DNA from 2 places in the Oliverpabstia sp. genome. Region 1 is predicted to be linked to the other one. Evidence: predicted binding sites of a transcription regulator. Region 1 holds the regulator's gene; the other holds the start of a gene.

Region 1 (16,771 bases):
CACAATCAGATATTTGGTACACAGATCACCGAGTTCATTCAGATGTTCAATAGTAAAACGGATGATCCGCTCCATACCCGGCTGTTCAATCGCGATGATCTTGCCACTCCCGATATGTTTTCTTAACAACATACAGAAGTTGGGTGCCGTCAGTGGACTTGGTTTATTAGTTTCCGTCAGATAAATCAGCGGGAGAGAAGCACTGGCTGATAAAAACAGACGGTACTGTTTCCGCTGATTTTTAATGGTTATGATCAACTCATCATTTTCCGGCTGGGCGATCTTGTTGATCTTACCGCCGGTGATGGTCTGATTTAATTCTGTTACAATATTTGCAATTGTGATCCCGTCAAAAGCCATAAAAACACACTCCTTCTTTGAATATTTTTATTATAACAGAAAAAAAGGATTTGACTAGGGTTTTGTAATGACTTATAATAAAAACATATGCATATTAAGCAATAATTAAGGAATTATTTAAGGTGAGAAAACTATTATGATTAAAAGTATGACAGGATTTGGAAGAGCCGAGGCACAGGACGAGCAGCATAAATTTACGGTCGAAATCAAATCTGTAAATCATCGGTATCTGGATTTTAACATCAAGATGCCGAAAAAGCTCAGCTTTTTCGACAGTGCAATCCGTACACTGTTAAAAGAGTACATGCTGAGAGGAAAGGTCGATATCTTTATCAGTTACGAGGATTTTACACAGTCTCACATGATTTTGCAGTATAATCATGAAGTAGCCAGCCAGTATATGGCATATTTTAAGAAGATGGCAGATACCTTTGGTATCTGTAACGACATCACCGCAGCGGAGCTTGGCAGGTTCCAGGATGTATTTACAATGGAAGAAGTGGATTCGGATGAAAAAGAATTATGGGGACTTCTGGAACAGGTACTCCGGAAAGCCTGTGAACAGTTTGTTGAGACACGGAAGACGGAAGGGGAGAACCTCCGGACTGATCTTTTGCAGAAACTTGATCAGATGTTTGAAAAAGTTGGAATGGTGGAGGAGCGTTCACCGCAGATTCTCCAGGAGTACCGGCAGAAACTGGAAGATAAGATGAAAGAACTGTTAAGCGATACACAGATTGAGGAAAGCCGAATCGCGTCAGAGGTTATCATCTATGCAGACAAGATCTGCACAGATGAAGAAACAGTTCGTCTGAAAAGTCACATCCGTCATATGAAGGAAGTACTCGCCGATGGTGAAGGCATTGGCCGAAAACTGGATTTTATTGCACAGGAGATGAACCGGGAGGCGAACACCATACTGTCCAAGGCAAATGATCTGGAAACATCCAATCTGGCAATTGACCTGAAAACAGAGATTGAGAAAGTGCGGGAGCAGATTCAGAATATTGAATAATCCGCAGAATGAGGGCACGCAATGGCCGGTTTTATTAATATCGGATTCGGTAATATAGTCAACCGTGACAAAATAGTTGCCGTAGTCAGTCCGGATGCTGCTCCGGTCAAACGAATGGTGCAGCAAGGAAAAGAAGAGAAGATAGTGATCGACGCTACCCAGGGGAGGCGAACAAAAGCAGTACTTGTCACCCAGGAAGGATTTCTGGTGTTATCGGCATTACAGCCGGATACTATCGGAAAGCGTCTTCATGCAGAAAAAATTATAGAAGAAAAAGGTGATCTGGATGAGTAAAAAAGGAAGTCTGGTAATTATTTCCGGTTTCTCAGGTGCCGGAAAAGGAACAGTAGTCAAAGAACTAATGAAGAACTATGAATGTTATGCACTGTCCATCTCGGCGACTACAAGGAATCCGCGGCCGGGAGAAGAAAACGAACGGGAATATTTTTTTAAGACAAAAGAAGAGTTTGAAGAACTGATCCGTCAGGATGCGCTGTATGAATATGCACAATATGTAGATAATTATTACGGCACACCGAAAGCTTATGTAGAAGAACAGCTGGCTGCCGGTAAAGATGTCATTCTGGAAATTGAAGTGCAAGGTGCCTTGAAAGTAAAAGAAAAGAATCCGCAGGCTCTGTTATTATTTGTAACCCCGCCATCTGCGGAAGAGCTCAAACACCGTCTGATAGATCGTGGAACGGAAACCATGGACGTGATCAACGACCGTATGCGCCGTGCTGCGGAAGAATCCGAGATCATGGATCATTATCAGTATCTGGTCATCAACGATGATCTGGATACTTGTGTAAAGGAAGTTCACCAGCTGATTCAGAGCCAGCACCTGAAGGTCTCTGAGAATCTTGATCTGGTTGCTGATATACAAAAAGAACTCAAAGAAATGAAAGGAGAATAAATTATGATACATCCATCTTATACAGAATTAATCCAGGCAGTAAACAAAGACGTTGAGGAGATCGATACTCCTGTATGCAACAGCAGATATTCCATCGTTCTTGCTACCAGCAAACGTGCTAGACAGCTGATCGCAGGTGCGGAACCGATGGTAAGTTATTCGCTGAATAAGCCACTTTCTATCGCCGTAGATGAGGTTTATAAAGGAAAAGTAACTATCATCCCGGACACTGAAGATGTAGAAGAAGCTGAGGCAGAAGCAGCTCTTGAAAAAGAACTGGAAGCGGAAGACAAAAACGCAGAAGAATAATCAGGTCAATAAGAGGGGATGCTGCATGAGCGTGCTGGCATCTCTTTTTTAACCAATGGAAAGGATTTATTAATCTATGTATATATTTTTCATGTCTCTCGGATGTGACAAGAATCTGGTTGATTCAGAAGAGATGCTGGGGGCGCTGGTAAGCCATGGATTCGAAGTGACCGATGATGAATCGCAGGCAGATGTGATTGTCGTCAATACCTGTTGTTTCATCCATGATGCAAAAGAAGAAAGTATTCAGGCGATTCTTGAGATGGCTGACTATAAAACCAAAGGCAATCTGAAAGCATTGATTGTGACCGGCTGTCTTGCTCAGCGTTACAAAGAAGAGATCACAAAAGAGATCCCGGAAGTAGATGCCGTTCTAGGTACTAACAGTCAGGCAGCTCTTTTAGATGCCGTTGATGAAGCCCTGAAAGGAAAAGTAAGTCATGTATTTACACCACTGGAGGGCATACCGCAGATGCCCGGCAAGCGTATGATCACAACCGGCGGTTTTTATGAGTATCTGAAGATAGCCGAAGGATGTAACAAACACTGTACTTACTGTATCATTCCGAAAATCAGAGGAAACTATCGCAGCGTTCCCATGGAAACTCTGATTGAGCATGCAAAACAGCTGGCAGAACAAGGCGTCAGGGAACTGATTCTGGTAGCCCAGGAAACCACCATCTACGGAACAGATCTTTATGGTAAGAAATCACTGCACCTGTTATTAAAAGAGCTCTGTAAGATTCCCGGAATTGTCTGGATCCGTGTTCTGTACTGTTATCCGGAAGAAATCTATCCGGAGCTGATCGAGACGATTCGTGATGAGAAAAAAATCTGTCATTATCTGGATCTGCCAATCCAGCACGCCAGTGATAAAATCCTGAAACGAATGGGAAGACGTACTTCAAAACAGCAGCTGATCGACATGGTTTCTACTCTTCGCAGAGAGATCCCGGATATTGTCCTTCGAACCACGCTGATTACCGGTTTTCCGGGAGAAACTCAGGAAGATCATGAGGAACTGATGGAATTTGTGGATCAGATGGAATTTGACCGTCTTGGTGTATTTACGTATTCTCCGGAAGAAGATACACCGGCAGCAACTATGGAGGACCAGATTCCGGAAGAAGTCAAACAGGATCGCCAGGCAGAACTTATGGAACTGCAGCAGGAAATTTCTCTGGAACGAGGAGAAAGCTGTGTGGGAAAAGACTATCTGGTGATGATAGAGGGAAAAGTAGCAGATGAAAATGCTTATGTGGGACGTACGTACGCAGATGCACCGGGCATTGATGGTTATATGTTTATCAATACCGGAGAACTTCTGATGTCTGGTGATTTTGTAAAAGCACACGTAACAGGATCCCTGGAATATGATTTGATAGGAGAGATTGCAGATGAATACACCGAATAAACTTACGATGCTTCGTATTATTTTGATTCCGTTTTTTGTAGTATTTCTTCTTGGAAATTTTAGCACCTGGTCCAAATGGATGGCACTTGCTATCTTTGTTATAGCAAGTCTGACTGATATGCTGGATGGCTATCTGGCGCGACGGGATAATCTGGTAACTAATTTTGGAAAGTTCATGGATCCACTGGCAGACAAACTGCTGGTTTGTTCTGCCATGATCTGCCTGGTTGATATGTCCCGGATCCCGAGCTGGATCGTTATCATCATCATCGGACGCGAATTTGTTATCAGTGGTTTCCGACTGATCGCTTCCGACAATGGCGTAGTTATCGCAGCTAATTACTGGGGCAAATGTAAAACTGTCTGCCAGATGTTTATGATCATCATTCTGATTGCAAACCTGGGTGGTGGTTTTGTGATTGTGGAGCAGATTCTGATCTATGCTTCTTTGATCCTGACCGTAATTTCTCTGATCACATACCTGTGGCAGAACCGCAGTGTTCTTTCTATGCAGGAATAGAATACAACAACTGAAAATTATAAAATATAAAGAAGAGATATTTGTGGAGTAATTACAGATATCTCTTCTTTTTAAATCTTCCGATAATTTTATCGTTTTATTCCCTCCGAAGCATTTTCATCATCGACAAGATCCGATCCATTTTTGCAATTTCCTGTGATGATTTTCCTTTTTTTAACACCTTTGTAATCATATCCATCTCTCCGGGGCTGAACTGCAGTCCATTTTTCTTTGAATTGGCTGCTGCGGACATTAAAAATGCAAGCATTTCGTTCTGATTTTTTTTACTTCCCTGTTGTATCAGAGACTGTAACAGTGCCATCTTAGCCGGATCAATTCCTTCCAGTGTCGAATCCTTCATCCATTCCTGAGTCATAAAACTTTTACCTCCTTATCCAAGCGGATCTGCAGGTTCCTTAGGCATCTGCAAAATCTCCAGTGCGTGAAAGGCAAATAAGATCTGATCAATCATTTCTTTCTGGCTTTCACCTGCATACGTTCGAAGCTGCTGCAGAATATCCAGTGGCTGCGAAGTTCCGGACTCTTCGGACATCATCATCAGTTCTGCAGGACCTCCGGAAAACATTGCAATTGTATGGGAAAGTTCCATCATTTTTGCATACAAAGCAAAAACCCGCTGTGCATCTGCCGGAAAATAAGGGACGGCGGCTTTCAGCATCTGTAAAGAATCCTGAGCCAGCATCTGATCCAGAGGTGTCATCGGAGCTATACGGTCTTCATTCATATAATTTCCCCGTTTTTTCTACTATCTTATGCTTCACATCGGAAAAAGAGAAGCCGGCTGCATAAGATATAAGCAGGAATGTGACTTTTGAAAGGAAGTATCCGGTATGGAAAATCAAAAAAGAAAGACGCAAAAACTTGTTATTGACGGAAACGCACTCTACGAACTGGATATCGAATGTCTGGAGCGAAAACCGAAAGGAATTCCCTTGCAATCCACCAGAAATACCCCTATAATAGAACAGGCAAAAAATAATACAATAAGAAAAAGGAGACGTTATGACAAATCAAACAAATGATGTGATTCGCGATGCCAAACAACTCGGAATCCCCAAAATGTTGATCCTTGGTCTGCAGCATATGTTTGCCATGTTCGGTGCAACCATTCTGGTTCCGATTCTGGTAAACAGCTATTTTACAGATGCCTGTGGCGAAGGTCCGACACACGGACTGACCGTCGCCGTAACGCTGTTCTGTGCAGGTTTCGGCACTTTGTTATTCCATGTGTGCTCCAGGTTCCAGGTTCCTGCATTTCTTGGATCATCCTTTGCTTTCCTTGGGGGATTTTCAACAGTAGCCAACCTGAACACCGGTATGTATGCAACCATGAGTGTTAATGACAAAGCTGCATACGCCTGCGGTGGTGTGGTTGTAGCCGGTTTGATGTATCTGGTGCTTGCTCTGATCATTCGTCTGGTGGGCGTAAAACGTGTGATGAGGTTCCTTCCTCCGGTAGTAACCGGACCGGTCATCATCTGTATCGGACTGACTCTTGCCGGTTCTGCGATCAATAATGCTTCCACCAACTGGTTTCTCGCACTTGTTGCTCTGGCCGTAATTATCATCTTTAACATCTGGGGAAAAGGTATGTTTAAAATTATCCCGATACTGATGGGGGTTGTGATCTCATACGTGGTTGCACTGATCATGAACGCGATGGGAATTACCAATCCGGACGGCTCTGCCATCCTGAACTTTTCTTCTGTAAGTACTGCAAACTGGATAGGTCTTCCGCCGATGCAGTTCGCAAAATTTGACGTGACTGCCATCCTCGTTATGGCTCCGATCGCTATCGCAACTATGATGGAACACGTAGGTGATATGTCTGCCATCTCTGCGACGGTTGGGAAAAACTTTCTGGCAGAACCCGGACTTCACAGAACACTGCTTGGAGATGGTCTTGCTACAGCTCTGGCAGGCCTTCTCGGCGGACCGGCCAATACCACCTACGGAGAAAATACCGGCGTTCTGGAACTGAGCCGTGTACATGATCCGCTGGTTATCCGTATCGCTGCATGCTTTGCGATCATCATCAGCTTTATCCCGAAAGTATCCGCCATCATCAGTACCATGCCATCTTCAATCATCGGTGGTGTCAGCTTTATGCTGTATGGTATGATTTCTGCAATCGGTGTGCGTAACGTGGTGGAAAACAAAGTAGACCTGACCAAATCAAGAAACCTGATCATCGCAGGTGTCATCTTTGTCTGCGGTCTTGGATTCAGCAATGGTATCACTTTTACCATCGCAGGCACTCCAATTACCCTGACAGCACTTGCTATCGCAGCAATCGCAGGTATTCTGCTGAACATCATTCTGCCGGGCAACGACTACGAATTCGGTGTCAATGAAACCGGAGATGAAAACCGTGGAATTCATGCAAGTACAGGTAAAAAAAATGCATAATATGACAACAGAAAAATTATTTTCTTTCATTGAAAACAGTCCGACTGCATTTCATGCGATCGAAGCGATGCGATGCAGACTGAAGGCAGAAGGCTACCAGCCACTTCTTGAGGGATCTGACTGGAACTTGCAGGCAGGTGGAAAATACTATGTGATCCGCAACGGCTCATCCATTATTGCCTTCCGTATCCCGGCAAAGGAGTGGAAAGGCTTTCAGATCATGGCAAGCCACAGCGATTCCCCGATGTTCAAGATTAAAGAGAACCCGGAGATAGAGGCAGAAGGACATTATGTAAAACTGAACGTAGAGAAATATGGCGGTATGCTCTGCGCTCCGTGGTTTGACCGTCCGCTGTCCGTAGCTGGCCGCCTGGTAGTGAAAGACGGAGAGCAGATTGTCACAAAACTGGTGGATGTTAAAAAGGACCTGGTGATGATACCAAGCCTCGCGATCCACATGAACCGTGATGCCAACAACGGCGTTCCGTTTAATCCGCAGAAAGAGCTCCTTCCTCTGTATGGAGATGAAAACGCAAAAGGAACCTTTATGGAACAAATGGCAGCACTTGCCGGTGTTGCCCGGAAAGATATTCTGGCACACGATCTTTATGTATACAGCCGGACTCCCGGTACTGTATGGGGTGCTTCGGGAGAATATATTTCCTGCGGTCGTCTGGACGATCTGCAGTGTGCATTCTCGTCACTGGAAGGTTTCTTACAGGCACAGGACGGAGAAAGTATTCCGCTTCACTGTGTCTTTGACAATGAAGAAGTGGGAAGTTCCAGCAAGCAGGGGGCTGCTTCTACATTGCTTCGCGATACGTTGATCCGCATCTGTGAAGCAATGGGAAAAAACCAGTCCGCTTACCGAAAATATCTGGCAAACAGCTTTATGATCTCCGCAGATAATGCTCATGCCGTACATCCAAACTATACAGATAAGGCGTGTCCGACCAACCGTCCGTATATGAATGGAGGTATTGTGATCAAATACAGTGCCAATCAGAAATATACTACAGACGGCATGGCCGCAGGTATCTTCCAGGAAATCTGCAAACGGGCAGATGTACCATATCAGACCTTTTTAAACCGTTCTGATATGGCAGGTGGCTCTACCCTTGGTAATATCTCCAACACACAGGTAGCGTTAAATACCGTAGATATCGGCCTTCCACAGCTGGCCATGCATTCACCTTATGAAACCGCAGGAAGTGAAGATACCGGATATCTGATCCGTGCTGCTGCCTACTTCTTTGAGAGTTCGATCTGCGAGAGTGGTTATGGAAGCTATACAATCAAACACATATAATCATGCATGCGACATGCTGATATAACTATTCTATATTGTCAAAAGGCAGGTGCGTAACCATTGAACGTACCTGCCTTTTAGTACATTGCATACCAGGATTTCCGATCTCTTTTCCCCGGACTCCCGGCAATAACTGTCACGTGTCATCCTTTGACTTAATTCACATCACACTATTATGTAGATATACGCCTGCGGCAGGGAACAGACACCGCAGGCGCAGGGAATAATACAATTATTAACGAAACGATGTACTAGAGCGTGTCTGAAAAATCATTTCCGCAATCTGCAAGCCCCACTTTGCGGTATATTTTACCCTCATTCGGATAAAATTTCCCACAAAGTGGGACTCGCAGCTCACGAAAAACCTTTTTCAGACACGCTTAGAAGCAGCCGTTTCCGCATCCGCCGCAGCACAGAAGGATCAGCAGAATCAGGCAGCAGTTGTTGTCATTGTTTCCGCAGCCACAGCCATCATTGTTTCCGCAGCAAGCCAGTAGGATCAAGATCCAGAGAATGCAGCTACAGTTTCCGTTTCCGCCCCAGAAATTAAACAGTCCGTTTCCATTGCATCCATTGTTGCATCCGCCGTTACATCCATTGTTACATCCACAGTCCCGTTCGCATCCGCAGTTTGTAGCAGTGATATCACTCATTGAAGTATTCCTCCGTTTAGGATTGATTACACTTCATCTTATGGAATGGACATACAGATGGTTACGGATTCACCAAAAAGTTTTTAAGTTGTGGAAATCGCACGAAACACCTGATAAACGTCCAGAGTTCCATATCCCCATTCCCGGTTGGGATAAAAAAGATCCGGATTCCTGATTGCTCCGCGAATCAAAAGATTCTTCATCTCATAGGTTGACAGATAGCGGGGAACCGGCAATTTCTGTCCCCATTCCATCAAAAGAGCACAGCTTCCCGCTGTCAGGGCAGCAGCAACACTCGTTCCGTCCCGCTGTACATAACTGTCCCTGATTCCCGGTCCGGACACCTTCACCCCCGGGGCACAAAGGTCCGGCTTGACCTGTTGATTTCTTGTATAGCCACGGCCGGAATTGAGATAGATACTTTTGCTGTAAGCATCGTAAGCCCCTGCGGTAATCACATATGGGGAATTTCCCGGTGCTGTGATGGTTGTATAAGGATCCGGCATAAGAAAGATGATATTCGAAGACACAAATCCACTTATGGGAAGCCACAGATGGAATTCACTTCTGGTATTACCGGATGCATATACCTGTATCGTCCAAATTCCCGGTGTGGGCATAACAAAACGAAGAAAAATAAGCTGACTGCCGGAAGTACTCTGTATTACTTCATAATATAGTTCAATGTGGGTACGATCAAGAAAAAGCGGAATATTCTGCATCTGTCCAAGCCTTGCCGGTATCCGCGGAATTATCTCCCCGGAAGGAGAGCGAAAGCCTACCGAGAACAGTTCCGGTGGAAAGCCCCACAGTTCTGCAAAGAATCCAGGACAGCCCTCGGGAACCAGAATTTCCACAGATGTGGGCTGGGTATATCCTGTAACATTACCCAAATAATGATGTGCCTTTCCTGCTTCATTTCCCGCTGCAGTAACGCAGACAATTCCCGGAACCGTATCCAGTCTCCGTAAAGTGAGATCAAGGGGGGTATATCCCATATGATCTCCCTGGTTACTCCCCAGTGCCAGACACAACACCAACGGCAGCTGCAGGCGTTCTGCCAGTTCCACAAGATACTGAATTCCCGTCATAATATCATTTTCCTGATATACCGGTTTCTCTCCGGAATAAAAATAAAAATTTTGAAGCGGCTGTTTTGCTTCCTTTAGCTTCACTGCCGCAATCTGAGCCTCATTGGCTGCTCCGATGAATTCCTGCTGCCGGTTTTCACTTCCGGCAGCTACCCCCGCTATAAAGGTTCCATGTCCTTCCGGATCTGTCACCGGCACAAGGGAAAGAGGATTTTCCAGATTTACTGCCTCTTGGATCTGTTCTGCCGTATAGACGGTCCCATACCCGAAAGGTCCGTCCCCGGTGGAAGAGGGCACTGTCTGATCCCAGATTTCCACGATCCGCGTCTGTCCATCTGCTGATAAAAAAGCCGGATGCGTATAATTGATTCCCGTATCCACAAATCCCAGTAACACATTTTTTCCATGAAGATTCAGCCCTGGTTGATTTTGTGTCTGTAGGATTCCGCTGACTTCCAGACTGGTTGTATCCAGAGGAACATACAGATTCGGAACCAGACTGTACACAAACCGTATATTTTCAAGAAGTCCATTCGGCCGAATCGGTATATGGATCACTACAAACTGATCGTTGATCACAGTAGGTTCATACGGAGCAATGATCTGCTGATAGAATTCCTCGTCAATTTTTCCGTAAGGAAGGATCAGATCTATTCTGTCATTTGCATAGATAGCATCCTGGTGCTGACTCATATCATACCTGTTGGTCTTTTTTTTACTATATGCACCGTTTCCACTTTCCCTTTCACCTTTTATATCATACCATAGAAAAAAGGCCGGATTTTCTATGTACACAAATACATGGACAGGAACCGGTATTGGCGTTGCCATTTTAGATACCGGACTGTATCCCCATATCGATTTTGGTGAACGGATCCGGGGATTTCAGGATTTTCTCGGACACCGTCCTTACCCTTATGATGACTCCGGACACGGAACACATGTGGCAGGAATTCTTGCAGGCGACGGAACAGCCAGTGACAGACGCTATCAGGGTGTTGCACCCGGGTGTCACCTGGTTGCTGCAAAAGTACTCGACAGGCGTGGAAACGGACGCTTACAGGATGTTTTACGGGCACTCCAGTGGATCTCTTTCAATCAGAACCTCTATGGAATACGAATCATCAATATTTCTGTGGGCGCTGCCGCAATGGATTCAAAAGCTGCCGCACGACTGATAAAAGCAGTGGAACAGGCATGGGATCAGGGCTTTGTTGTGGTGACCGCAGCCGGTAATATGGGACCTGCATATGGAAGTGTCACAGCCCCGGGCAGCAGTAAGAAAGTGATCACTGTGGGAGCAAGTGATATGCTGGACCGGATCAGTTCTGTCTCCGGTGCCGGTCCCACAGCAGAATGTGTCTGCAAACCGGATCTGGTGGCCCCCGGGGCAGATGTGATCTCCTGTGCCAACAAAAGAAACAGCTATGCCATCAAAAGCGGAACATCAATGTCCACACCAAGAGTTTCGGGAGCTATTGCTTTGTTGTTACAGAAAGATCCTTTTCTTACAAATGTGGAAGTAAAAATGCTGCTGCGGGAATCCTGTTTGGATCTCGGATATCCAAGAAACCGCCAGGGATGGGGAAAACTGGACATTCAAAAACTTCTTGCACTCTAAACAGACATGGCACCAAAAACAGAAGGTGCAGGGATTCAAGCAGTTATAACCATCGAACCACCTTGACATAAAAAGTCCGTGGTTGCACGAGACCTTGGCGACTGCCGCGATAACTATGAGAAACTCGCAGAGCGTGTTTCTCATAGTTTACGCCAGTTCCTCCCATTTTGCATACAGTTCTTCCAGTTTTTCTGCAATTGCTACCTTTTCTTTTGAAAGCCGCACACATTCCGCCACATTGACAGCAACCTCCGGCTGTGCCATCTCTTCATCAATCTCACCGTCTCTGGTTTCCAGCTTTTCGATTTCTGCTTCTGTCTTTTTTAGATCATTCTCCCGTTTTCGAAGTCTCGCCTGTTCTTCTTTCTGCTGTTTCCAGTCAAGTTTGGTTGCAGATGCTGAAACATCCGCAACAGCTTCTTCCTCCTTCGGTGCATAAATCTGTGTCAGTTCTTCTTTTTTCTCCAGATAGTAGTCATAATTACCGATATAATTGACCATTGCCTGATTTGTAAGCTCCAGGATCCGGGTCGCGGTCTGATTAATGAAATAACGATCGTGAGACACATACAGTACAGTTCCGGTATAGTGTTTCAGCGCCTGTTCCAGAATTTCTTTGGATACGATATCCAGGTGGTTGGTCGGCTCATCGAGAATCAGGAAGTTCGCTTCGGAAAGCATCAGCTTTGCCAGAGAAACACGACCACGCTCGCCACCGCTAAGAGCACTGATCAGTTTAAAGACATCATCTCCGGTAAATAAGAACGCAGCCAGTACATTGCGGATTTCTGTATTTGTCAGATAAGGATACTCATCGGAGATTTCTTCAAAGATTGTTTTCTCCATATGGAGTACGTGATGTTCCTGATCATAATAACCGATCTGTACTTTACTACCCAGTTCGATTTCCCCTGCATCCGGCTCCACCAGACCATTTAAAATCTTAAGAATGGTTGTCTTACCGGTTCCATTGGCGCCGATAATCGCAACACGTTCTCCCCGTTTCACAGAAAAATCCACGTTGGAGAACAGCTCCTGCTGAGGAAATGCTTTCGCCAGATTTTTTACTGTTAATACATCGTTTCCGCTGACTACGCGCGGCTTCAGTTCCAGATGCATTTCGACATTTTCTTCCACCGGTTTATCCAGCACATCGATCTTATCCAGCATTTTCTCCCGGCTCTCTGCACGTTTGATGGATTTTTCCCGGTTGAAAGATTTTAATTTTGCAATGACTTCTTCCTGATGCTTAATTTCCTGTTGCTGATTCAGCCATGCCTTATATTCCGCATCTCGGATCATTGCCTTTTTCTCTGCATACGCAGAATAATTCCCCATAAAAGTACGAACATGTCCGCGATCGATTTCGACTACTTTTGTCACGACGCGATCCAGAAAATAACGGTCATGGGAGACGATAAATACCGCGCCTTTATAGTTGATCAGATATGTCTCCAGCCATGCAATAGATTCCATATCCAGGTGATTGGTCGGCTCATCAAGAAGAATTATATCCGGGTTGGACAACAGCAGACGTCCGAGCGCCACACGGGTTTTCTGTCCGCCGGATAATGTGCCGATCTTTCTTGAAAAATCCTCTTCCTCAAATCCCAGACCTTTTAATACACCTACAACTTCACTGCGGCAGGCATAACCACCTTCCAGTTCAAACTGATGAGTGAGACGGGAGTAGGAAGCGAGCAGTTCATCCAGTTCCCGTCCGGTCAACGTCTTCATCTGCTGTTCCATGGTGCGGATCTTTTCTTCCATGTCTAACAGATACTGTTTGACAGAAAGCAGCTCCCCGTAGATCGTATTGTCGCCACTGACTTCCTGATGCTGTGCCAGATAACCGAGTGTCTTCCCTTTGGCAACTATCACCTCACCGGAATCTGCCGGCATCTCCTGCATAATGATTTTTAACAGTGTGGACTTTCCGGCACCATTCGGTCCGATCAGTGCAGCCTTTTCCCTTTCCTCCAGATGAAAAGACACATCCTTTAAAACATCATCTGTTACGAATGATTTATTAATATTCTGACATGATAAAATCATGAAAAACCTCCTTAAATTTCACAAGTCTATCGAATATTATACATGAATGAAGAAAATTCGCAAGAAAATCACAACAAAATCAGAAGTTTATTTGACAAACTTTTCACACTTAACTATAATAATATTAGTATGATGCAGGAGGAAAGCAGCGTGGAGGAAAAAGACATATCAAGAGCAGTCATCAAACGTCTTCCCCGATATTATCGATATCTGGGAGAACTGATGGAAGATGGGGTAGAAAGAATCTCGTCCAATGAGTTGAGTGGGCGGATGAAAGTGACAGCTTCTCAGATCCGACAGGATCTTAATAATTTTGGTGGATTCGGACAGCAGGGATACGGATATAACGTTAAATATCTCCATTCGGAAATTGCAAAAATCCTGGGGCTGGATCGCACACACAATATGATTATCGTAGGTGCCGGTAATCTCGGTCAGGCACTTGCCAATTATACACAGTTTGAAAAACAGGGATTTAAAATTGTCGGGATTTTCGATGTGAATCCGGTCATGCAGGGAGTTTCCGTGCGCGGCATCGAAATCCGTATGATTGACGAACTTCCTGAGTTCGTGAAGGATAATCATGTAGAGATTGCTACTCTGACCCTGCCGAAAGCCAAAGCCCTTGATATGGCAAAACTGCTGGTGGATGTGGGAGTAAAAGCCATCTGGAATTTTGCCCACACAGATCTGAATCTTTTTATGCCGGAGGATGTGATCGTGGAAAATGTACACCTTTCTGAAAGCCTGATGCGACTTTCCTACAATCTGAGCCGTTTTGAAAAAGATCATAAACAGGAACAAGGCAAAATTTAACAACAGCAAGGCTGCTGCCAACAGAGGGCAGCAGCCTTTTATTTACGTGAGCAACGACCGAAACGGAGTGTAGAGGCCGCGATAACCATGAGAAACTCGCAGAGCGTGTTTCTCATGGTTTTACAGAAAGTGAGATCATAGCTATGCAGATTTTAGTAACAGGAAAACAGATGAAGCAGCTTGACCAGTCTACGATTAAGCAGATGGGCATTCCTTCTCTGGTTTTGATGGAACGGGCAGCAATGGCGGTATTTGACTGTCTGAAGCAACATTTTCCACTGAAAAAAACATTGGTTGTATGCGGTTCCGGCAATAACGGAGCAGATGGCGTTGCAGTTGCAAGACTTCTGCATCTGGCAGGATATCCGGTAGATCTTTATCTCGCCGGAAATCACACATCCTTCACCGAAGAAATGCACATTCAGTGGCAGGCAGCTAAAAATTATCAGGTATCGATAGTCAACAACTGCCGGTTTTCTGAATATACTACTATTGTAGATGCACTTTTTGGTGTCGGATTATCCAGAGAATTGTCCGGAAAATACCAGGCTCTGGCAGAGAAAATCAATGCTTCCGGCATTCCGGTTCTTGCGGTGGATATTCCATCCGGCATCCATGCAGGCACGGGACAGGTTATGGGCACTGCCATCCGGGCAACCGAAACGGTCACCTTTGCATACCGTAAGCTTGGGATCAGTCTGTACCCTGGATCCGTCTATGCCGGACATATTCAGGTGAAAGATGTTGGCATCTACGGTGCATCCGAAGGCGTTTTTTCACTGGATAACAAAGATGTTTCCTGGCTTCCTGCGCGGGATCCTGCCGGCAACAAAGGAACTTTCGGAAAAATCCTGCTGATAGCCGGAAGCCGTAATATGAGCGGGGCAGCTTACTTTTCTTCGAAAGCGGCACTTTTAAGCGGTGCCGGGATGGTCCGTATCCTGACGGATGAAAGCAACCGTATCATCCTGCAGCAGCAGTTTCCGGAAGCCATGCTTTCGGTTTATGAACCTTCCATGACACCGGATGAACTGTCAGAAATTGTCAGAAAAGCTATGGACTGGGCAGATGTGGTTGCTGTTGGTCCGGGGCTTTCTACTTCCAAAACAGCGGAGAACTTGTTGCAAACAGTATTGACATTCCGTCAAAGCAAGCCTATAGTCATTGATGCAGATGCTTTAAATCTTCTGGCAAAACGAAAAGATCTGCAGGCACAGTGCGATGCTGCCTGCATCCTGACCCCTCATCTCGGAGAAATGAGCCGGCTGGCAGAGTGTACGATCAGTGATCTGAAAGTACATCCGCAGAAGTTTATGGATGTATTTTATAACAACTGCCCCTGTACTCTGATCATGAAGGATGCGCGAACCTGGATTCGAACCGCAGACGGAAGCTTTTTCCTGAATCTGACCGGCAACGATGGGATGGCCACCGCAGGTTCGGGTGATGTTTTGTGTGGGGTAGTTGCAGGATTGCTTGGACAGGGAATGAACCCTTCCAAGGCGGCACCATTTGCGGTATGGCTTCACGGGCTTGCCGGCGATCAGGCCGCCTCTGCCAAAGGAGCCCGTTCCATGAAAGCTACAGATATTCTTTCCGGTCTTGAAGCACAGCTGCAGAAAATGGACAGTCAGAATTGAACATACAGGAGAAAATAAATTATGAAAAAAAACAGTCGGGTCTATGCCGCCATCCATCTGGATGCGCTGGAACAAAACCTGGAAAACATGAAAAAAAATCTTACACCAGGAACCAGGATGATTGGTGTGATCAAAGCCAATGCTTACGGTCATGGAGCAGTTCCTGTGGCACATCTTATGGAAGGAAAAGACTACATCTGGGGATATGCGGTAGCCAATGTACCGGAAGCCGAAGAACTCCGCGATGCCGGTTTAAAAAAACCTATACTGATCCTCGGTTATGTCTTTCCGGAAGATTATCAGACACTGGTGAAACTGGATATCCGTCCGGCAGTGTTTGATTATGAAACAGCTGAAAAGATATCTCAGGAGGCTCAGAAAGCAGGTAAAGTACATCCGATCCATCTGGCATTTGATACCGGTATGACACGAATCGGTTTTCGTCATCCCAAAGAAAGCCTTCCTGAGATCCTGCGGATCAGCAAACTTCCGGGAATTACGATCGAAGGTGCGTTTACTCATTTTGCAAGAGCAGACGAACAGGATCTGACCTCTGCCCATCAGCAATTCGCAAACTATCAGGAATTTCTGACTTTGCTGGAAGAAGCCGGTATTCGGATTC
Region 2 (16,771 bases), on a different contig from region 1:
GTTTACGATCCGGACGAGATTTCTTCCCATCCGTCTGTTTCCGGATATGCTGCATACATTGTTTGAAAAAAAGGAAAAGGCGGAAGGGGAGAGCCATAACAGTACATTGTCGGCATTACAGACACTGATCGTCTCTACCGCTACACGTGTCGGTATGGGAAACCTAGTCGGTGTGGTTGCGGCAATTTCCGCCGGAGGAGCGGGTGCGGTTTTCTGGATGTGGGTGACGGCACTCATCGGCTCGTCCACGGCCTTTGTGGAAGCAACTCTTGCACAGATCTATAAAGAAAAAGACCCGGTATATGGTGGCTACCGTGGTGGACCGGCCTATTATATGCACAGATTCATACAGGAAAAGCGGGGAGGAAAAAAGAAACGTTATGTGGGAATATCCGTTCTCTTTGCAATCTCCGGACTGATCTGCTGGTGTGGAATCAGTCAGGTTATCAGCAATTCCGTAACTTCTGCATTCCATAATGCCTTTCACATTCCGCCAATCTATACCACAGTGGTTCTGGTAGCACTTGCGGCAGTGATCATTTTTCGAAAAACTGCAACGGTAAAAGTGCTGGATGTGCTGGTACCGATTATGGCAGGATGTTATTTTCTGATTACTGTGATTTTGATCTGTATGAATTTTTCTGCCCTTCCGGGGGTGTTTTCCAGAATCTTTGAGGAAGCGTTTGGTATTCGTCAGGCAGTGGCAGGAGGACTTGGCACGGTGGTGATGAATGGTGTGAAACGTGGTCTGTTTTCCAATGAAGCCGGTTCCGGCTCAGCCCCCTGTGCGGCAGCGGCAGCAGAAAGCGATCAACCGGTAAAACTTGGGCTGACCCAGGCACTGGGAGTTTTTATTGATACGATCGTGATCTGCAGCTGTACGGCGATGATCATGCTTCTGACGCCGGAAAGCCTGACCGAAGGGGCGGTAGGAATGGAACTTTTACAGGCAGCAATGGGCTACCATCTGGGACAGTTTGGTGTGATTTTCATTGCAGCGACACTCTGGCTGTTCAGTTTCTCCACTTTTCTCGGTATTTTATATTATGCAAGATCAAATATATCATATCTGTTTGGAGATGGAATGCTGCCGCAGAATCTCTATAAAGTACTTGCATTGGTGATGATGTTTATCGGCGGACTGGCAGCATACACGGTGGTGTGGGATCTTGGAGACGTCGGCGTGGGTCTGATGACCGTGTTTAATATTATTATGCTTTATCCGATGTCCGGAATCGCCATGAAGGCACTGAAATCTTATGAAACAGAGAAGAAAAACAGAAAAAAAGGATAAAAAACACAAGATATGGAAATTGTTCCTGAATAAATACAATATCTGCCAAAAATTGTACAAAATTGCATACATGCCTATATTTCATGGATTTGGGATTATTTTCTATTTGTTTTTTGAAAAAAGTGATGTTATACTACACTTGACAAAAAGATAACAATTCAAATACACACAAACACAGGAGGATATGCAATGGCTAAGTTTGAACAGTGGGAAGGCTTCCAGGGTAAAAACTGGGTTAATTCCGTAGATGTACGTGACTTCATTCAGTGCAACTACACACCATATGACGGAGATGAAACTTTCCTGGAGGGACCTACAGAGGCAACAGATAAACTGTGGGGAAAACTGCAGGAGCTGCAGAAAGAAGAACGTGCAAAAGGCGGCGTTCTGGATATGGAAACAGAAGTAGTTTCCGGTATCACAGCATATGGCCCGGGATATATCGATGAAAGCATGAAAGATCTGGAAGCAGTCGTTGGTCTGCAGACAGACAAACCGCTGAAGAGAGCATTCATGCCTTACGGTGGAATCAAGATGGCTGAGAAAGCCTGCACAACACACGGATATACACCGAGTGAGAAACTGCATGAAATCTTCACAAAATATCATAAAACACATAACCAGGGTGTATTCGATATCTATACTGACGAGATGAAAGTTGCCCGTCACAATAAAATCATTACCGGTCTGCCGGATACTTACGGTCGTGGACGTATCGTAGGCGATTACCGTCGTGTAGCTCTGTACGGTATCGATTTCCTGCTGGAGAAAAAACACTACGATATGAAACGTTACGAAAGACATGGAATGAAAGGAACTGATTTCCGTCTTCGTGAAGAACTTGCAGATCAGATGAAAGCTCTGAACGAAATGAAAGAAATGGCTGCATCTTACGGATTCGATATTTCCGTACCGGCGAAAAACGCAAAAGAAGCAGCACAGTGGCTGTACTTCGGATATCTGGCAGCAATCAAGACTCAGAACGGAGCAGCAATGAGTGTTGGTCGTGTATCCACATTCCTGGATATCTATATCGAGAGAGACCTGAAAGCAGGCGTTCTGACAGAGAAAGAGGCACAGGAACTGATCGACCATATGGTTATGAAGTTCAGAATGGTAAAATTCGCAAGAATTACTTCCTATACAGAACTGTTCTCCGGTGACCCGGTATGGGCTACTCTGGAAGTTGGTGGTATGGGACAGGACGGACGTTCCATGGTAACAAAGAACGATTACCGTTTCCTGCATACTCTGGAAAACATGGGACCGTCTCCGGAACCGAACCTGACTGTTCTTTATTCTTCCAGACTGCCGGAATCTTTCAAAGATTACGCAGCAAGAATTTCTGTAACAACAAGTTCCATCCAGTACGAAAACGACGATGTTATGCGTCCGGTATGGGGCGATGACTACAGCATCTGCTGCTGTGTATCCGCTACTCAGACCGGTAAAGAGATCCAGTTCTTCGGTGCACGTGCGAACCTGGCAAAATGCTTACTGTACGCAATCAACGGTGGTATCGATGAGAAGACAAAAGTTCAGGTAGGACCTGCTTACAGACCGATCACAGCTGAATATCTGGATTATGACGAAGTAATGGAACATTACGATGTTATGATGGACTGGCTGGCAAAACTGTATGTAGATACTCTGAACATGATCCACTACATGCATGACAAATATTACTACGAAGCAGCAGAGATGGCCCTGATCGATACAGATGTAAGACGTACATTTGCTACCGGTATCGCTGGTTTCTCTCACGTAGTAGACTCTCTGAGTGCTATCAAATATGCAAAAGTTAAAGCAATCCGTGATGAAGACGGTGTGGTAGTAGATTTCGAGACAGAAGGCGAATTCCCAAGATACGGTAACGACGATGACCGTGCAGATGATATCGCAATCTGGCTGCTGAAAACATTCATGCACAAACTGAACAAATGCCACACATACAGAGATTCTGAGCCGACAACATCTATCCTGACTATCACATCCAACGTAGTATACGGTAAAGCTACCGGTACTCTGCCGGATGGTAGAAAACTGGGCGAGCCTCTGGCACCAGGAGCTAACCCATCTTACGGCGCAGAGAAGAGCGGCCTGCTGGCTTCCCTGAACTCTGTAGCAAAACTGCCATACGAACTGGCACTGGATGGTATCTCCAATACACAGACCATCAGCCCGAGCGCACTGGGTCATGACGATGACGAAAGAGTCAACAACCTGGTACACATCCTGGATGGTTACTTCGATCAGGGTGCACATCACCTGAACGTAAACGTATTCGGTACAGAAAAACTGATCGACGCTATGGAACATCCGGAGAAACCGGAATACGCAAACTTCACAATCCGTGTATCCGGATATGCTGTTAAGTTCATCGACCTGACTCGTGAACAGCAGCTGGATGTTATCGCAAGAACCTGCCACAAAACAATGTAATTTGTCTGACAGATTCAGGTGAATAAACAGTAATATAAAATAAAATCGTTTGGCGGTGCAGTGAAAAACTGTATCGCCAAATGTTTTCTATGGTAAAATATAAAAGAAAAAGAAAAAATGGAGGAGCTTATGTCAGAAGAAAAGAAAGAACTGACAGGATATATTCATTCACTGGAAAGTTTCGGTTCCGTAGACGGACCGGGAGTACGATATGTGATCTTTGTGTCCGGATGTGCGATGCGCTGCCAGTTTTGCCATAACCCGGATACCTGGGATATGAAAGTTGGAACGCCTTACACCGCAGATGAACTGCTGAAAAAAGCAGTCCGCTACAAAGGATACTGGGGAAAAGAAGGCGGAATCACCGTCTCCGGCGGCGAACCGATGCTGCAGATCGATTTTTTGACAGAACTTTTCCGGAAAGCCAAAGCCCAAGGCATCCACACCACACTGGATACCAGCGGCAATCCATTTACCAGAGAGGGCGAGCGCTTTGAGAAGATCAAAAAACTTCTGGAAGTGACCGATCTTGTGATGCTGGATATCAAACACATCGATGATGAACAGCATAAGATCCTCACCGGTCAGACCAACCGGAACATTCTGGATATGGCAAGATACCTTGATGAAATCGGAAAACCAATGTGGATCCGACATGTACTGGTACCGGAACGAAGCGACAAAGACGAATATCTGATTCGTCTGGATGCATTTATCCAGTCTCTTCACAATGTACAGAAAGTAGAAGTACTGCCGTATCACACACTGGGCGCGTACAAATGGAAAGAACTCGGTTATGAGTATCCGCTCGAAGGCATCGATCCGCCAACCCAGGAGAGAATCAAAAATGCAAATCAGCTGCTGCATACAGGAGCGCGGGTTTAAAGTGTTTACAGGGCACATTATAATAGGAAATGTCATGAAAAAAGCAAAGCATTTTTCATGACATTTTTTTCTTTACCCTTTCTGCATTTTCATGTATACTGTTTATGATAGGTGAATTATGTCCAATATTGTAAACATCAAGAATAAAGAGGTGATTGAAATACATGATTAAAATAAAAGAATACGTGATGGCAGAAAGCCTGGAGCAGGCGTATGAATTGAATCAGAAGAAGCGAAACTGTATCATTGGAGGCATGCTGTGGCTGAAGATGGGAAGCCGGATGGTTCCGACAGCCATCGATCTGTCCAATCTGGGATTGAATACCATCGAGGAAAATGAGGAAGAATTTTCCATTGGTTGTTTGACAACTCTGCGGCAGCTGGAGCAGCACGAGGGACTGAATAGCTACACAAACGGTGCAGTCAGTGAGAGTGTAAGAAGTATAGTCGGTGTACAGTTCCGGAATCTGGCAACCGTTGGCGGAAGTATTTTCGGAAGATTTGGCTTCTCGGATGTACTGACCTGTTTTCTGGCACTGGATACCTGGGTGGAACTGTACAAAGGCGGCTGCATCCCACTTGCCGAATTTGCCAGGCAGAAACCGGACCGGGATATTCTGGTGCGCCTGATTGTGAAAAAACATGAGGATAAAAGTGTCTATCTGTCTCACAGAAATTCAAAAACAGATTTTCCGGTACTGACCTGTGGTATTTCGTTACGTGATGGACATGTCTATACGTCAGTCGGTGCCCGTCCGTCGAGAGCAGTCTGTCTGTGTGTGTCAGAGGCTGACTGGAAGAAAAAGGGCAGTGAAGCACTGGCCGGAGAACTGGCTGCGCAGTTTCCGACAGAAGGTAATATGCGTGCGGGAAAAGAATTCCGAAGCCATCTGGCAGAAGTTCTGATTGGCAGAGGGCTCAAACAGATAGAAAAGATGCAGGAGGTATAACGGTATGAAGATCCAGATGACGTTAAATGGTAAAAAAATCACAGAAGAGATTCAGCCGGGGATGCTCCTGCTGGATTTTGTGCGTGCCCATGGGTGTAAAAGTGTGAAAAGAGGATGTGAGACGGCAAACTGCGGGTTGTGTACAGTATTTGTAGATGACAAACCGGTACTTTCCTGTTCCACTCTGGTGGCGAGAGTATCCGGCCATAAAGTAGATACTCTGGAAGGACTGCAGGAGGAAGCGGCGGAGTTCGGTGCATTTATTGCCAATCAGGGAGCAGAACAGTGCGGTTTCTGTAATCCTGGCATGATCATGAACGCACTGGCACTGTTTCGTGAGAATCCGGATCCATCCGAGGAAGAAATAAAAGAATATCTGGCAGGAAATCTATGCCGTTGTTCCGGATACGAAGGACAGCTCCGGGGAATCCAGCAGTTTCTTGCTTATAAAAAAGAGAAAGAAGGTGCAGTATGCAGGTAGTAGGACAACCGGTGATGAAAAAAGATGCAATGGCGCTGGTAACAGGAAAACCGGTCTTTACACAGGATGTGGCTCCGGCTGACTGTCTGGTGGTAAAAGTACTTCGAAGCCCGCATGCCAACGCAAATATTCTGTCAATAAAAACAGATGCAGCAAAGAAGGTTCCGGGAATCGAAGCTGTGTATACCTGGGAAGATGTACCAACCCAGCGTTTTACCATGGCCGGACAGACCTATCCGGAGCCAAGTCCCTATGACCGTCAGATCCTGGATCAGCATGTACGCTATGTGGGGGATCCGGTGGCCATCGTAGCGGGAGAGAATGAGGAGTGCGTAGACAAAGCACTGAAAATCATTAAAGTACAGTACGAAGTTCTACCGGCCATTCTGGATTTTCACAAAGCCAAAGATAATGAGATTCTGGTTCACCCGGAAGAAAACTGGAAAGCATTATGTCCGGTGGGAGCAGATAATAAGCGCAATCTGGTGGCAACAGGAACCAGCGGTTACGGGGATGTGGAAGCCGTTTTCAAAGACTGTGAAGTGATGGTGGAAGAGACCTATCATGTAAAAGCAGATCAGCAGGCGATGATGGAGACTTTCCGTACCTGCTGCTTTATGGATGCTTATGGCAGACTGAATGTGGTGAGTTCCACACAGATCGTCTTTCATGTACGAAGGATCCTGTCCAATGCTCTGGGAATACCAAAATCAAAGATCCGTGTCAGCAAACCGAGAATCGGTGGTGGATTCGGGGCAAAACAGTCGGTGGTAGCGGAAGTTTTCCCGGCTTTTGTCACCTGGAAGACCGGAAAACCGTCTATGATCATTTACAGCAGACAGGAATCCCAGACCGCATCTTCCCCACGGCATGAGATGGAAGTAACCGTACGGCTGGGAGCAATGAAAAATGGTAAGATCCGTGCTATCGATGTATATACGTTATCCAATTCCGGTGCGTATGGGGAGCATGGTCCGACAACGGTTGGTCTGTCCGGACACAAATCCATTCCACTATACGAAGGATCTCTGGAGGCTCATCGTTTTTCCTATGACGTAGTTTACAGTAATGTGATGTCTGCAGGTGCATACCGTGGATACGGAGCAACTCAGGGGCAGTTTGCGGTAGAATCCGCTGTCAATCAGCTGGCGGCAAAGATCGGCATAGATCCTCTGAAGGTTCGTGAGATGAACATGGTACGTGAAGGGGTGCAGATGCATTCTTATTACGATGAGGTAAGTAATAGCTGTGCCCTGGATCGTTGTCTGGAGCGTGCAGCAAAGATGATCGGCTGGGAAGACAAATATCCGGCAAGAGATATGGGAAACGGTAAAGTGCGAAGCGTGGGAATGGCTATGTCCATGCAGGGTTCCGGTATCTCCGGTGTGGATGTGGGGTCTGCGGATATCAAACTGAACGAAGACGGTATCTACACCCTTGCAATCGGTGCGGCAGATATGGGAACCGGCTGTGATACGATTCTGGCACAGATGGTAGCAGAATGTATGATGTGCCCGATTGAAAATGTGATCGTCAGCGGTGCGGATACCGATACCTCCCCGTATGATTCCGGATCTTATGCATCCAGTACCACGTATATTACCGGACGTGCGGTAGAAAAGGCCTGCAGAAAATTACAGGAACGGATCGTGCAGGAAGCTGCAAAGATCCTGAACTGTGAAAGTGAGGAACTGGAATTCGCCGGAGACAGTGTAAAACGTCTGGCTACCGGTGAGGAAGTTTCGCTTACCCAGATCGGTACCAGTTCCATGTGCGGAAGTATCAATGCCCTGGAAGCTGTGGAAGACAGCAGCTCACCGGTGTCCCCGCCTCCGTTTATGGCAGGTATGGTAGAGATTGAACTGGATAAAGAGACTGGTCATGTAGAGGTTCTTGATTATGTGGCAGTTGTGGACTGTGGTACGGTCATCAATCCGAATCTGGCACGGGTTCAGGTGGAAGGAGGCATTGTACAGGGAATCGGTATGGCACTGTATGAGAATATTCAGTACAGCCCGAAAGGACAGCTGAGAAATAATTCCTTAATGCAGTATAAAGTTCCGACCCGTCTGGATATGGGAAAACTGCGTGTGGAGTTTGAGAGCAGTTACGAACCGACAGGACCGTTTGGGGCCAAATCCATCGGTGAGATCGTTATTAATACGCCATCACCGGCACTGGCGCATGCAATCTATAATGCAACAGGTCTGTGGTTCCGGGAATTGCCGATCACAAGCGAAAAGATTGCGATGGGACTCCTGAAAAAATGAGAATTCGAATGATTTATATGGCGGCTGGAAACAGCCGCCGTTTTGGCAGTAATAAACTATTTTATCCGATCGATGGGAAACCGATGTACCGGCATGTCCTTGAACGGCTGGCTGCAATATGCGAACGGCACAGTGACTGGGAAATTGTGCTGGTCAGCCAGTATGAAGAACTTCTGGAACAGGGAAGAACATTTGCCCACCAGACAGTATTTTCACCGGAAAGCAGGGACGGTGCGTCCTGGACTATAAAAAACGGGCTGAAGGAAGCAGATGATACGGAAGCATTTGTATTTTTTACAGCAGATCAGCCCTGGCTTCGCGAGAAAACTATGGAAGGATTTGTCTGCGAAATGGAAAAACAGCATGCAGACCTGGGCAGTGTCTGCCATGGTGAAACGCCCGGTAATCCGGTCTGGTTTTCCAGAAAATATCTTCCTGATCTCAGGGCACTCTCCGGAGATCAGGGAGGGAGAAAGATCCTGAAAAAGCATCCGGAAGAGATTCGCTGGTATCCGGTAGCACATGCTAAAGAACTGGAAGATGTGGATTATAATTTTGATAATAATTTGATTGTACCGGACGGGGCATGCTGATATAATAAGGGGGACGCGAAAAGATAAAACATAAAAGGAGATATCCATGAAAAATGAATTGTTTTCCATTGGTCCGATCACAATCTACGGATATGGACTGATGATTGCCATTGGTGTGCTGGCGGCATACTTCAGTGCCACGTACCGGTCGAAAAAATATGCGCTGGATCCGGACAAAGTCTTCTATGTGACGGTCTGGGCGGTGATCGGTGGATTTGGAGGAGCAAAGCTTCTATATCTGATCACGCAGCTTCCGGCGATTCTTAAAGATCCTTCCCTTTTGAAAGATGCGCGGAACGGTTTTGTGGTTTATGGAGGAATCATCGGAGGAATCCTTGCCGCATGGCTCTACTGTAAGGTGGCAAAACTGAAATTTATAAAATATTTCGATCTGGTTATGCCGTCGGTGGCACTGGCACAGGGATTTGGAAGAATCGGGTGTTTTCTGGCAGGATGTTGCTATGGAAAAGAGACGAACAGTGCATTTCATATTCTTTTCCACGATTCTGCTTATGCGCCGAACAACGTGCCGTTGATTCCGACTCAGCTGATCTCCAGCGGGCTGGATTTTCTGAACTGCATCTTCCTGATGTGGTTTGCAGGAAAGAAAAAAGGTGACGGACAGGTGGCAGGGCTGTATCTGGTTTGTTACAGTGTGGGAAGATTTGTCCTGGAATTCTTCCGTGGGGATCTGGAAAGGGGAAATGTGGGAAGTCTGTCCACATCCCAGTTTATCGCTATTTTCACTGCGATTGCCGGCGTGGTACTGTTTTTCTGGTTTGGAAAGAAAAAGGCACAGGGACCGGAAAAGAATATACAGGAAGAAAAGGTTGTGTAACTATTCAGCAGCCACTATCCCACGAGGTGTCTTGGCATGAATATGCCAAAATCCCGAGACATACAAGCAAAAATGACATCACCGAAGGTGATTTTTAATGCAATTTTTTCTGTACCTGTGAAGGTACTGAACAGTTACAAGGTTACACAAGAGGAATCGGATACCTTCCGCAAATCGCTGGGATTGGATTTGTGGAAGGTATTACTTCTGAAAAACGTTTTGTAAAACAGGAAACCGGAAGAAAGAGAACGACAGGTCAGAAAGGAGACAGTATGGAAGAATCTTATGAAAGTTTTGCCGGTGTATACGATCTGTTCATGGATAACATTGATTATCCGGCATGGTGTACGTATCTGACCGGTATTTTAAAAGAATATGGAATAGAAGACGGACTGATCGCGGAGCTTGGCTGCGGTACCGGAAGTATGACAGAACTTCTGGCAGCTGAGGGGTACGATATGATCGGCATCGACAATTCCCCGGATATGCTGGAGGTCGCCCAGGAAAAACGGGTGGAATCCGGTCTGGATATTTTATATCTGATGCAGGATATGCGGGAATTTGAACTGTATGGAACGGTCAGGGCTGTTGTAAGTATCTGTGACTGTATGAATTATATTCTGGAGGAAGAAGATCTTCTGGAGGTCTTCTGTCTGGCCAACAATTATCTGGATCCGGGCGGAATCTTTGTCTTTGATATGAATACTCCGTACAAATACCGGGAGGTCATCGGCAACACGACGATTGCAGAAAACCGGGAAGAGGGAAGCTTTATCTGGGAAAACTGCTTTGATGAGGAATCACAGGTCAATGAATATGCATTGACATTATTTATTAAAGAAGAGGACGATCTTTACCGGAAGCACGAAGAATTCCATTACCAGAAAGCATATGAGCCGGAGAGAGTGAAAGAATTACTGGAGGAAGCAGGACTGAAAGTGGAAGCAATCTACGATGCATTTACCAGAGAACCGGTACGGGAAGACAGCGAGAGAATCTATTTTATTGCGAGAGAGTGTACAAAATAAAGAAATTGCAGAAAGTATGAAAACTTCCTGGAAGCAAGCATGCGTCAGATTTCTGAACTTTTGACCCTGGTGTCATAATATTATATGAAAGAAAGGAAACAGATATGAGTGATTATATTGTAAGAGCAACCGCAGCCGACGGACAGATCCGCGCCTTTGCGGCTAACACAAAAGATGTAGTGGAGACCGCAAGAAAGGATCATAATACCAGCCCTGTGGCAACCGCGGCTCTGGGACGTCTGCTGACCGGCGGTGCGATGATGGGAATCATGATGAAAGGGGACAAAGATGTCCTGACATTGCAGATCAAGTGTAGCGGACCGATCGGAGGTCTGACGGTGACTTCCGATTCCAAAGGAAGAGTAAAAGGTTATGTAAACCATCCGGAAGTCATGCTCCCGGCGAATGCACAGGGAAAACTGGATGTGGGCGGTGCGCTTGGTCTTGGTGTCTTAAGTGTAATTAAGGATCTGGGTCTGAAAGAGCCGTATGTGGGACAGACGGAATTAAAGACCGGTGAGATCGGAGATGATCTGACCTATTATTTTGCAAGCAGTGAGCAGGTGCCTTCCGCAGTAGGACTTGGCGTACTGATGGAGAAGGATAATACTGTCCGCCAGGCCGGTGGATTTATCGTGCAGCTGATGCCGAACGCAGAGGAAGAAGTGATTGAGAAACTAGAGAAAAATCTTGCACAGATCACTTCTGTTACCGAACTTCTGGATCAGGGTTATACACCGGAAATGCTGCTGGAAAAACTGCTTGGTGATATGGATCTGGAGATCAATGAGAAAGTGCCGACCAGTTTCTACTGCAACTGTGACAAAGTAAGGGTTGGAAAAGTATTGATCAGTCTGGGAGAAAAAGAACTGCAGGGCATGATCGATGACGGTGAAAACATCGAACTGAATTGTCATTTCTGTAACACCAACTATACCTTCAGCGTAGAAGAACTGAAAGAACTGCTGGAACTTGCCAGAAAATAGGCGGAAAGGAAATATATGAGACACGGATTTATCAAAACAGCAGCCGGTACACCGAAGATTCAGGTGGCAGACTGTGTATACAATGCAGGGGAGATTCTGAAGCTGATCCGGCAGATGGAAAACGAGGGTGCAAAGATCATGGCATTTCCGGAGCTTTGTATCACTGGATATACCTGTCAGGATCTGTTCTGGCAGACATTGCTTCTGGACAGTGCGAGAGAGCAGCTGATATGGCTGGCAAAGGAGACCAGTCAGGTGGACGCGCTGATCATTGTAGGCCTTCCATGGGAATATAATGGAAAATTATATAATGTGGCAGCTGTCTTAAACAGAGGAACCATTCTTGGTCTGGTACCGAAGACGAATCTGCCAAATTACGCTGAATATTATGAGGCAAGGCATTTTACACCGGCGGATCAGGACTCCCATATGGTTAAAATTGACGGGGTGGAAGTACCATTTGGAACAAAACTTCTGTTTTCCTGCCCGCAGATGACAGGAATGAAAGTGGCTGTGGAGATCTGCGAGGATCTCTGGGTACCGAATCCGCCGAGCGTGGCTCATGCACTGGCAGGTGCGAATGTGATCATCAACCTGTCAGCAGGGGATGAAATCACCGGAAAAGATACCTACCGGAGAGAACTGGTAAAAGGACAGTCGGCGCGCTTGATCTGCGGTTATATCTACGCAACGGCCGGGGAGGGAGAATCTTCTACGGATCTGGTATTTGGCGGACACAATCTGATCTGTGAAAACGGCTCCATCTTAAAAGAGGCAAAACGTTTTATCAATCAGACAATCTACGGTGATCTGGATATCCGGCGTCTTGTAACCGAGCGAAGGAAAATGACAACTTATCCGCCGGCAGATACGGCCGGTTATCAGGAAATTATATTTACACTGGAGAAAGAAGAAACCAGACTGACCAGAACTTTTCCGAGAAAACCGTTTGTACCGTCCGGAAAAGAAGAAAGGGAAAAACGATGTGACGAGATTCTGACGATTCAGGCAATGGGACTGAAGAAACGTCTGGAACATACTCACAGCCAGAGCGCTGTCATTGGTATCTCCGGCGGACTTGATTCCACACTGGCACTGCTGGTGACAGCCAGAGCCTTTGATTTTCTTGGCATGCCAAGGGAAAAAATTACGGCAGTCACAATGCCGTGTTTCGGAACTACTGACAGAACGTATCGTAATGCCTGCGATCTTACCAAAAAACTTGGTGCGACCCTGCGGGAAGTAGATATCCGTGAAGCCGTAACCATTCATTTCAGGGACATTGGACATGATATGGAAAATCACGATGTGACATACGAAAACTGTCAGGCGAGAGAACGTACGCAGGTGATCATGGATATCGCGAATCAGGCGGGCGGTATGGTGATCGGAACAGGTGACTTGTCGGAACTGGCACTTGGATGGGCAACCTATAACGGAGATCATATGTCCATGTATGCGGTTAATACGTCAATTCCGAAGACACTGGTACGCCATCTGGTGCGGTATTATGCGGATACCTGTGGAGATGATCGCCTGTCCGAGATTCTGCTGGATATTCTGGATACGCCGGTAAGCCCGGAGTTGCTTCCGCCAAAAGACGGCAAGATCGCACAGAAAACAGAAGATCTGGTGGGACCGTATGAACTGCATGATTTCTTCCTTTATTATATGCTTCGTGCAGGATATGAGCCGGATAAGATTTTCCGGATCGCAGTGCAGACTTTTGACGGTGTGTATGACCGGGAAGTGATCCTGAAATGGTTAAAGAATTTTTACCGGAGATTTTTTATGCAGCAGTTTAAGCGCTCCTGTCTGCCGGATGGACCGAAAGTCGGTACCGTAGCCGTATCGCCAAGAGGAGACCTGAGGATGTCTAGCGATTCCTGTGTGCGTATCTGGATGGATCAGGTGGAAAAACTGTCATAATAGTGAAAACGGATGGATAACTTCTGAAAATGTATTTTGCAGTCAGTAAGAAGGGAAAGGAATAAGACGGCAGATGAAGGAAACGGGAGAACAGATGAAACGTCTGATGGAAAAGATACAGATGCCGGAAGAAGGAATTGCACAGCTTCTGGAGGCAAGAAAAGAACTGGAAGAAGCAGATCACTGGGATGTGATCGTACAGACGGCAGAGCAGGTGATGGAAGCAGACGGAGAACTTTCCGTTCTTACCCAGGCACTGGCAGAGACAGAAGCCAGAGAAGAAGCACTGGGAGTGAACCGCTATCTTCTGGATGCACTGATGTTATGGTGTTGCTGGGAAGAAGTGAAAGTGCGTTATGAAAAACAGGGACTGCCTGTGGAAATTTACTATAAGAGTCTGGAAGATATGAAGTGGAAAATGCTGGAGTGTTATGAGATTCATGGCGTATACGGCAATTTTGTAGGTCACTGGTATGACGGATTCTTCAATCTGACCAGGTTCGGACTGGGCCGTCTGCAATTTGAACTGCGCCCGTTTGAGGGAAAGAAAGACTGTGGACTGGATGGTGTAAGGATTCATCCCGGGGATACTGTCATTAATATGCATATTCCATCCGCAGGTCCGATGAAACCGGAGCTTCTGGAGGATGCCTTTGCACGGGCAGAAGCATTTTTCAAAGACTACTTTCCGAAAGACTACAGGGTGTTTGGTGTGGAATCCTGGCTGATCGATCCGGATCTGGTACAGATTCTTCCGGAAGGGAATATGAAAGCGTATGCCAGGCGTTTTCATTTGATTGACACAGAAAAAAGTGATGAGATTTTCCCGGATGGTTGGAGAGTATTTGGTGCAGAATGGAAGAAGAAACCGGAAGAATTGCCCCGGAAGACCGGGCTGCAGAGAGCAATTGCAGACTATCTGCAGCAGGGAGGCAGACTGGGAAGCGGCTATGGCATATTTATCCGGAAATAATAACGGGATGGAAGCTATTGCTGCAGAACAGAAGCTTTGGCAAGGGCACTTTTGATGGCTTCTAAAAGCAACATGGAAGTATATTTGTTATCGTCTTCGTAGGTGATATCTTCCAGAGACTGTTTTTCATAAATCTGGGAGGCGAGTTCTTCGAGTGCCGGTTTCATCAGTGGATACATGGCAGCGGTGGATTCACTTAAGTTTACCAGTTCGATGGAATTGATGTGGTTGCTGTCTACGGTTACCTGCACATCGAAGGTATTGTCATTCAGTTCAATGGCGGTGCTATAGACGCCCGGAAGATATTGCCCGGTGAGGGCAGAAGTTGTCTGAACAGAGGCAGCGGTTTCTTTGTTTTTTGATGGTCCGAACATGATCAGAAGAAGAATGATCATCAGGAGACCGAGTAGGAGAAAGATAGCGGTATAGATCACTTCTTTCATATGTAGTACAACAATCCTGGTTTTGGAACTCATAGTACACACTCCTTTTCCGATGCTTTTCTATAGTGTATGAGAAATGGTGTGATTTTATGAAATATGGGCTTCCGGAAAATTGAATGGGAAACTTTCAGTAGTACAAGAAGAAACAGGGGGAAGAAACGATGGGAATGGATGCCTGTATGCTGTGTCCGAGAATGTGCGGCGTAGACCGGGAGTCCGGAGAGAAAGGTTATTGCGGAATGGACAGAAAACTGCGGGCGGCGAGAGCTGCACTTCATATGTGGGAAGAACCCTGTATCTCAGGAACACGGGGATCTGGTGCTGTATTTTTTTCCGGCTGCAGTCTGCGGTGTATTTTCTGCCAGAATTATGAAATCGCACAAGGAAACTGTGCCAGGGAGATTTCCGGGGATCGTCTCAGTGAGATTTTTCTGGAACTTCAGGAACAGGGAGCAGCGAATATCAATCTGGTAACGGCGACACATTTTGCACCGGCTGTGATCGGAGCACTGAAAAAGGCAAAAACGCAGGGAATGTATCTGCCGGTGATCTACAATTCCAGTGGTTATGAACGGGTGGAAACGGTGCAGATGCTTGAAGAAGTCGTGGACGTGTGGCTGCCCGATTTTAAATATATGGATCCGGAGCTTGCCTTTGCCTGTTCGAAAGCGAAAGATTATCCGGAAGTTGCGGTGGCAGCGATCCGGGAGATGATGTTGGCCGGAGGAAGGTGTGAATACGATGACAACGGTTATATTCAGAAAGGTGTGATCGTCCGCCATCTGATCCTGCCGGGCCATACGAAAAACTCCATAGCAGTGCTTGATGAGTTATATGAAACATATGGAAAGGACCTGACCATCAGTCTGATGAATCAGTATACCCCCCTTCCTCAGGTGCGTGATATCCCGGATCTGAACCGGAGGGTGACAAAACGGGAGTATGAAAAGGTACTAAATCATGCACTGGATCTTGGTATTACACAGGGGTTTTTTCAAGAAGGCGGGACAGCAAAAGAAAGTTTCATTCCACTTTTTGACTATGAAGGGTTATAATGCAATCAAACAGAACGGGAAGCTGCATATTCCGTGTGAACCAATCAGAAAAATGTAAAACACAGTTACGACCCCTGCCGGTAAAAAGACAGGGGTCGAACTGTCAGAGAGAAGAAGACAGACGAAAAGATGCTGAGCGCAGGCAGAAGCAGGAACAAAAAAGGAGGAAAAGATCCATGGCACTGCAATTTGTAACAGGTAATTCGGGAGCTGGAAAATCTTTTCAGTTATATCAGAAAATCTTACAGGAAGCCGGAACACATCCGGAGAGAAAGTATCTGGTGATCGTACCGGAACAGTTTACGATGCAGACACAGAAGGAACTGGTAGCTTTGAGTCCCCGTCATGGAATCATGAACGTGGATATTTTAAGTTTTGACCGTCTGGCACACCGGGTATTCGCGGAAGTAGGCGGTGATCAGACACCTGTTCTGGAAGACGTGGGGAAAATTCTTGTACTGGAACGCGTGGTGCAGGAACAGAAGAAAAAGCTGGGAGTTCTGGGTAGCAGTCTGGAAAAGCTGGGAACCGTCAGTGAGATGAAATCACTGTTATCTGAGCTGATGCAGTACGATATTCATCCGGAAGAACTGGATGAGATCGG

Evidence for each region. Region 1 encodes Rex, which represses fermentation and respiration genes when NADH is low (regulators of the CRP and FNR family bind a similar motif). Its sites were predicted from a motif close to ATTGTTAANTANTTAACAAT; they were not measured.
Region 2: pflB (formate C-acetyltransferase) is a predicted target of Rex. The motif match lies at 1,433-1,452, and genes of this name have one in related genera.

The regions. Positions count from the first base shown of each region.
Region 1 covers NZ_JALFPR010000099.1:9,039-25,809, forward strand. Annotated here, with positions in the region: gene MSA64_RS07025 (Rqc2 family fibronectin-binding protein) at 1-360, opposite strand, end outside; gene MSA64_RS07030 (YicC/YloC family endoribonuclease) at 497-1,375, shown strand; gene MSA64_RS07035 (DUF370 domain-containing protein) at 1,397-1,669, shown strand; gene gmk (guanylate kinase) at 1,662-2,291, shown strand; gene rpoZ (DNA-directed RNA polymerase subunit omega) at 2,295-2,600, shown strand; gene rimO (30S ribosomal protein S12 methylthiotransferase RimO) at 2,677-4,014, shown strand; gene pgsA (CDP-diacylglycerol--glycerol-3-phosphate 3-phosphatidyltransferase) at 3,998-4,534, shown strand; gene MSA64_RS07060 (hypothetical protein) at 4,632-4,910, opposite strand; gene MSA64_RS07065 (hypothetical protein) at 4,926-5,279, opposite strand; gene MSA64_RS07070 (hypothetical protein) at 5,386-5,577, shown strand; gene MSA64_RS07075 (uracil-xanthine permease family protein) at 5,558-6,964, shown strand; gene MSA64_RS07080 (M18 family aminopeptidase) at 6,957-8,273, shown strand; partial or broken gene MSA64_RS12015 (DUF6783 domain-containing protein) at 8,509-8,647, opposite strand; gene MSA64_RS12190 (hypothetical protein) at 8,597-8,770, shown strand; gene MSA64_RS07090 (S8 family peptidase) at 9,010-10,710, opposite strand; gene MSA64_RS07095 (S8 family peptidase) at 10,805-11,638, shown strand; gene abc-f (ribosomal protection-like ABC-F family protein) at 11,786-13,693, opposite strand; gene MSA64_RS07105 (redox-sensing transcriptional repressor Rex) at 13,844-14,509, shown strand; gene MSA64_RS07110 (NAD(P)H-hydrate dehydratase) at 14,653-16,149, shown strand; gene alr (alanine racemase) at 16,171-16,771, shown strand, end outside.
Region 2 covers NZ_JALFPR010000082.1:8,007-24,777, forward strand. Annotated here, with positions in the region: gene MSA64_RS05530 (alanine/glycine:cation symporter family protein) at 1-1,294, shown strand, start outside; gene pflB (formate C-acetyltransferase) at 1,484-3,736, shown strand; gene pflA (pyruvate formate-lyase-activating protein) at 3,866-4,621, shown strand; gene MSA64_RS05545 (FAD binding domain-containing protein) at 4,786-5,571, shown strand; gene MSA64_RS05550 ((2Fe-2S)-binding protein) at 5,576-6,052, shown strand; gene MSA64_RS05555 (xanthine dehydrogenase family protein molybdopterin-binding subunit) at 6,043-8,322, shown strand; gene MSA64_RS05560 (nucleotidyltransferase family protein) at 8,331-8,915, shown strand; gene MSA64_RS05565 (prolipoprotein diacylglyceryl transferase) at 8,962-9,753, shown strand; gene MSA64_RS05570 (class I SAM-dependent DNA methyltransferase) at 10,026-10,781, shown strand; gene hslO (Hsp33 family molecular chaperone HslO) at 10,886-11,767, shown strand; gene MSA64_RS05580 (NAD(+) synthase) at 11,783-13,696, shown strand; gene MSA64_RS05585 (acyltransferase domain-containing protein) at 13,770-14,669, shown strand; gene MSA64_RS05590 (hypothetical protein) at 14,684-15,145, opposite strand; gene MSA64_RS05595 (radical SAM protein) at 15,274-16,167, shown strand; gene addB (helicase-exonuclease AddAB subunit AddB) at 16,344-16,771, shown strand, end outside.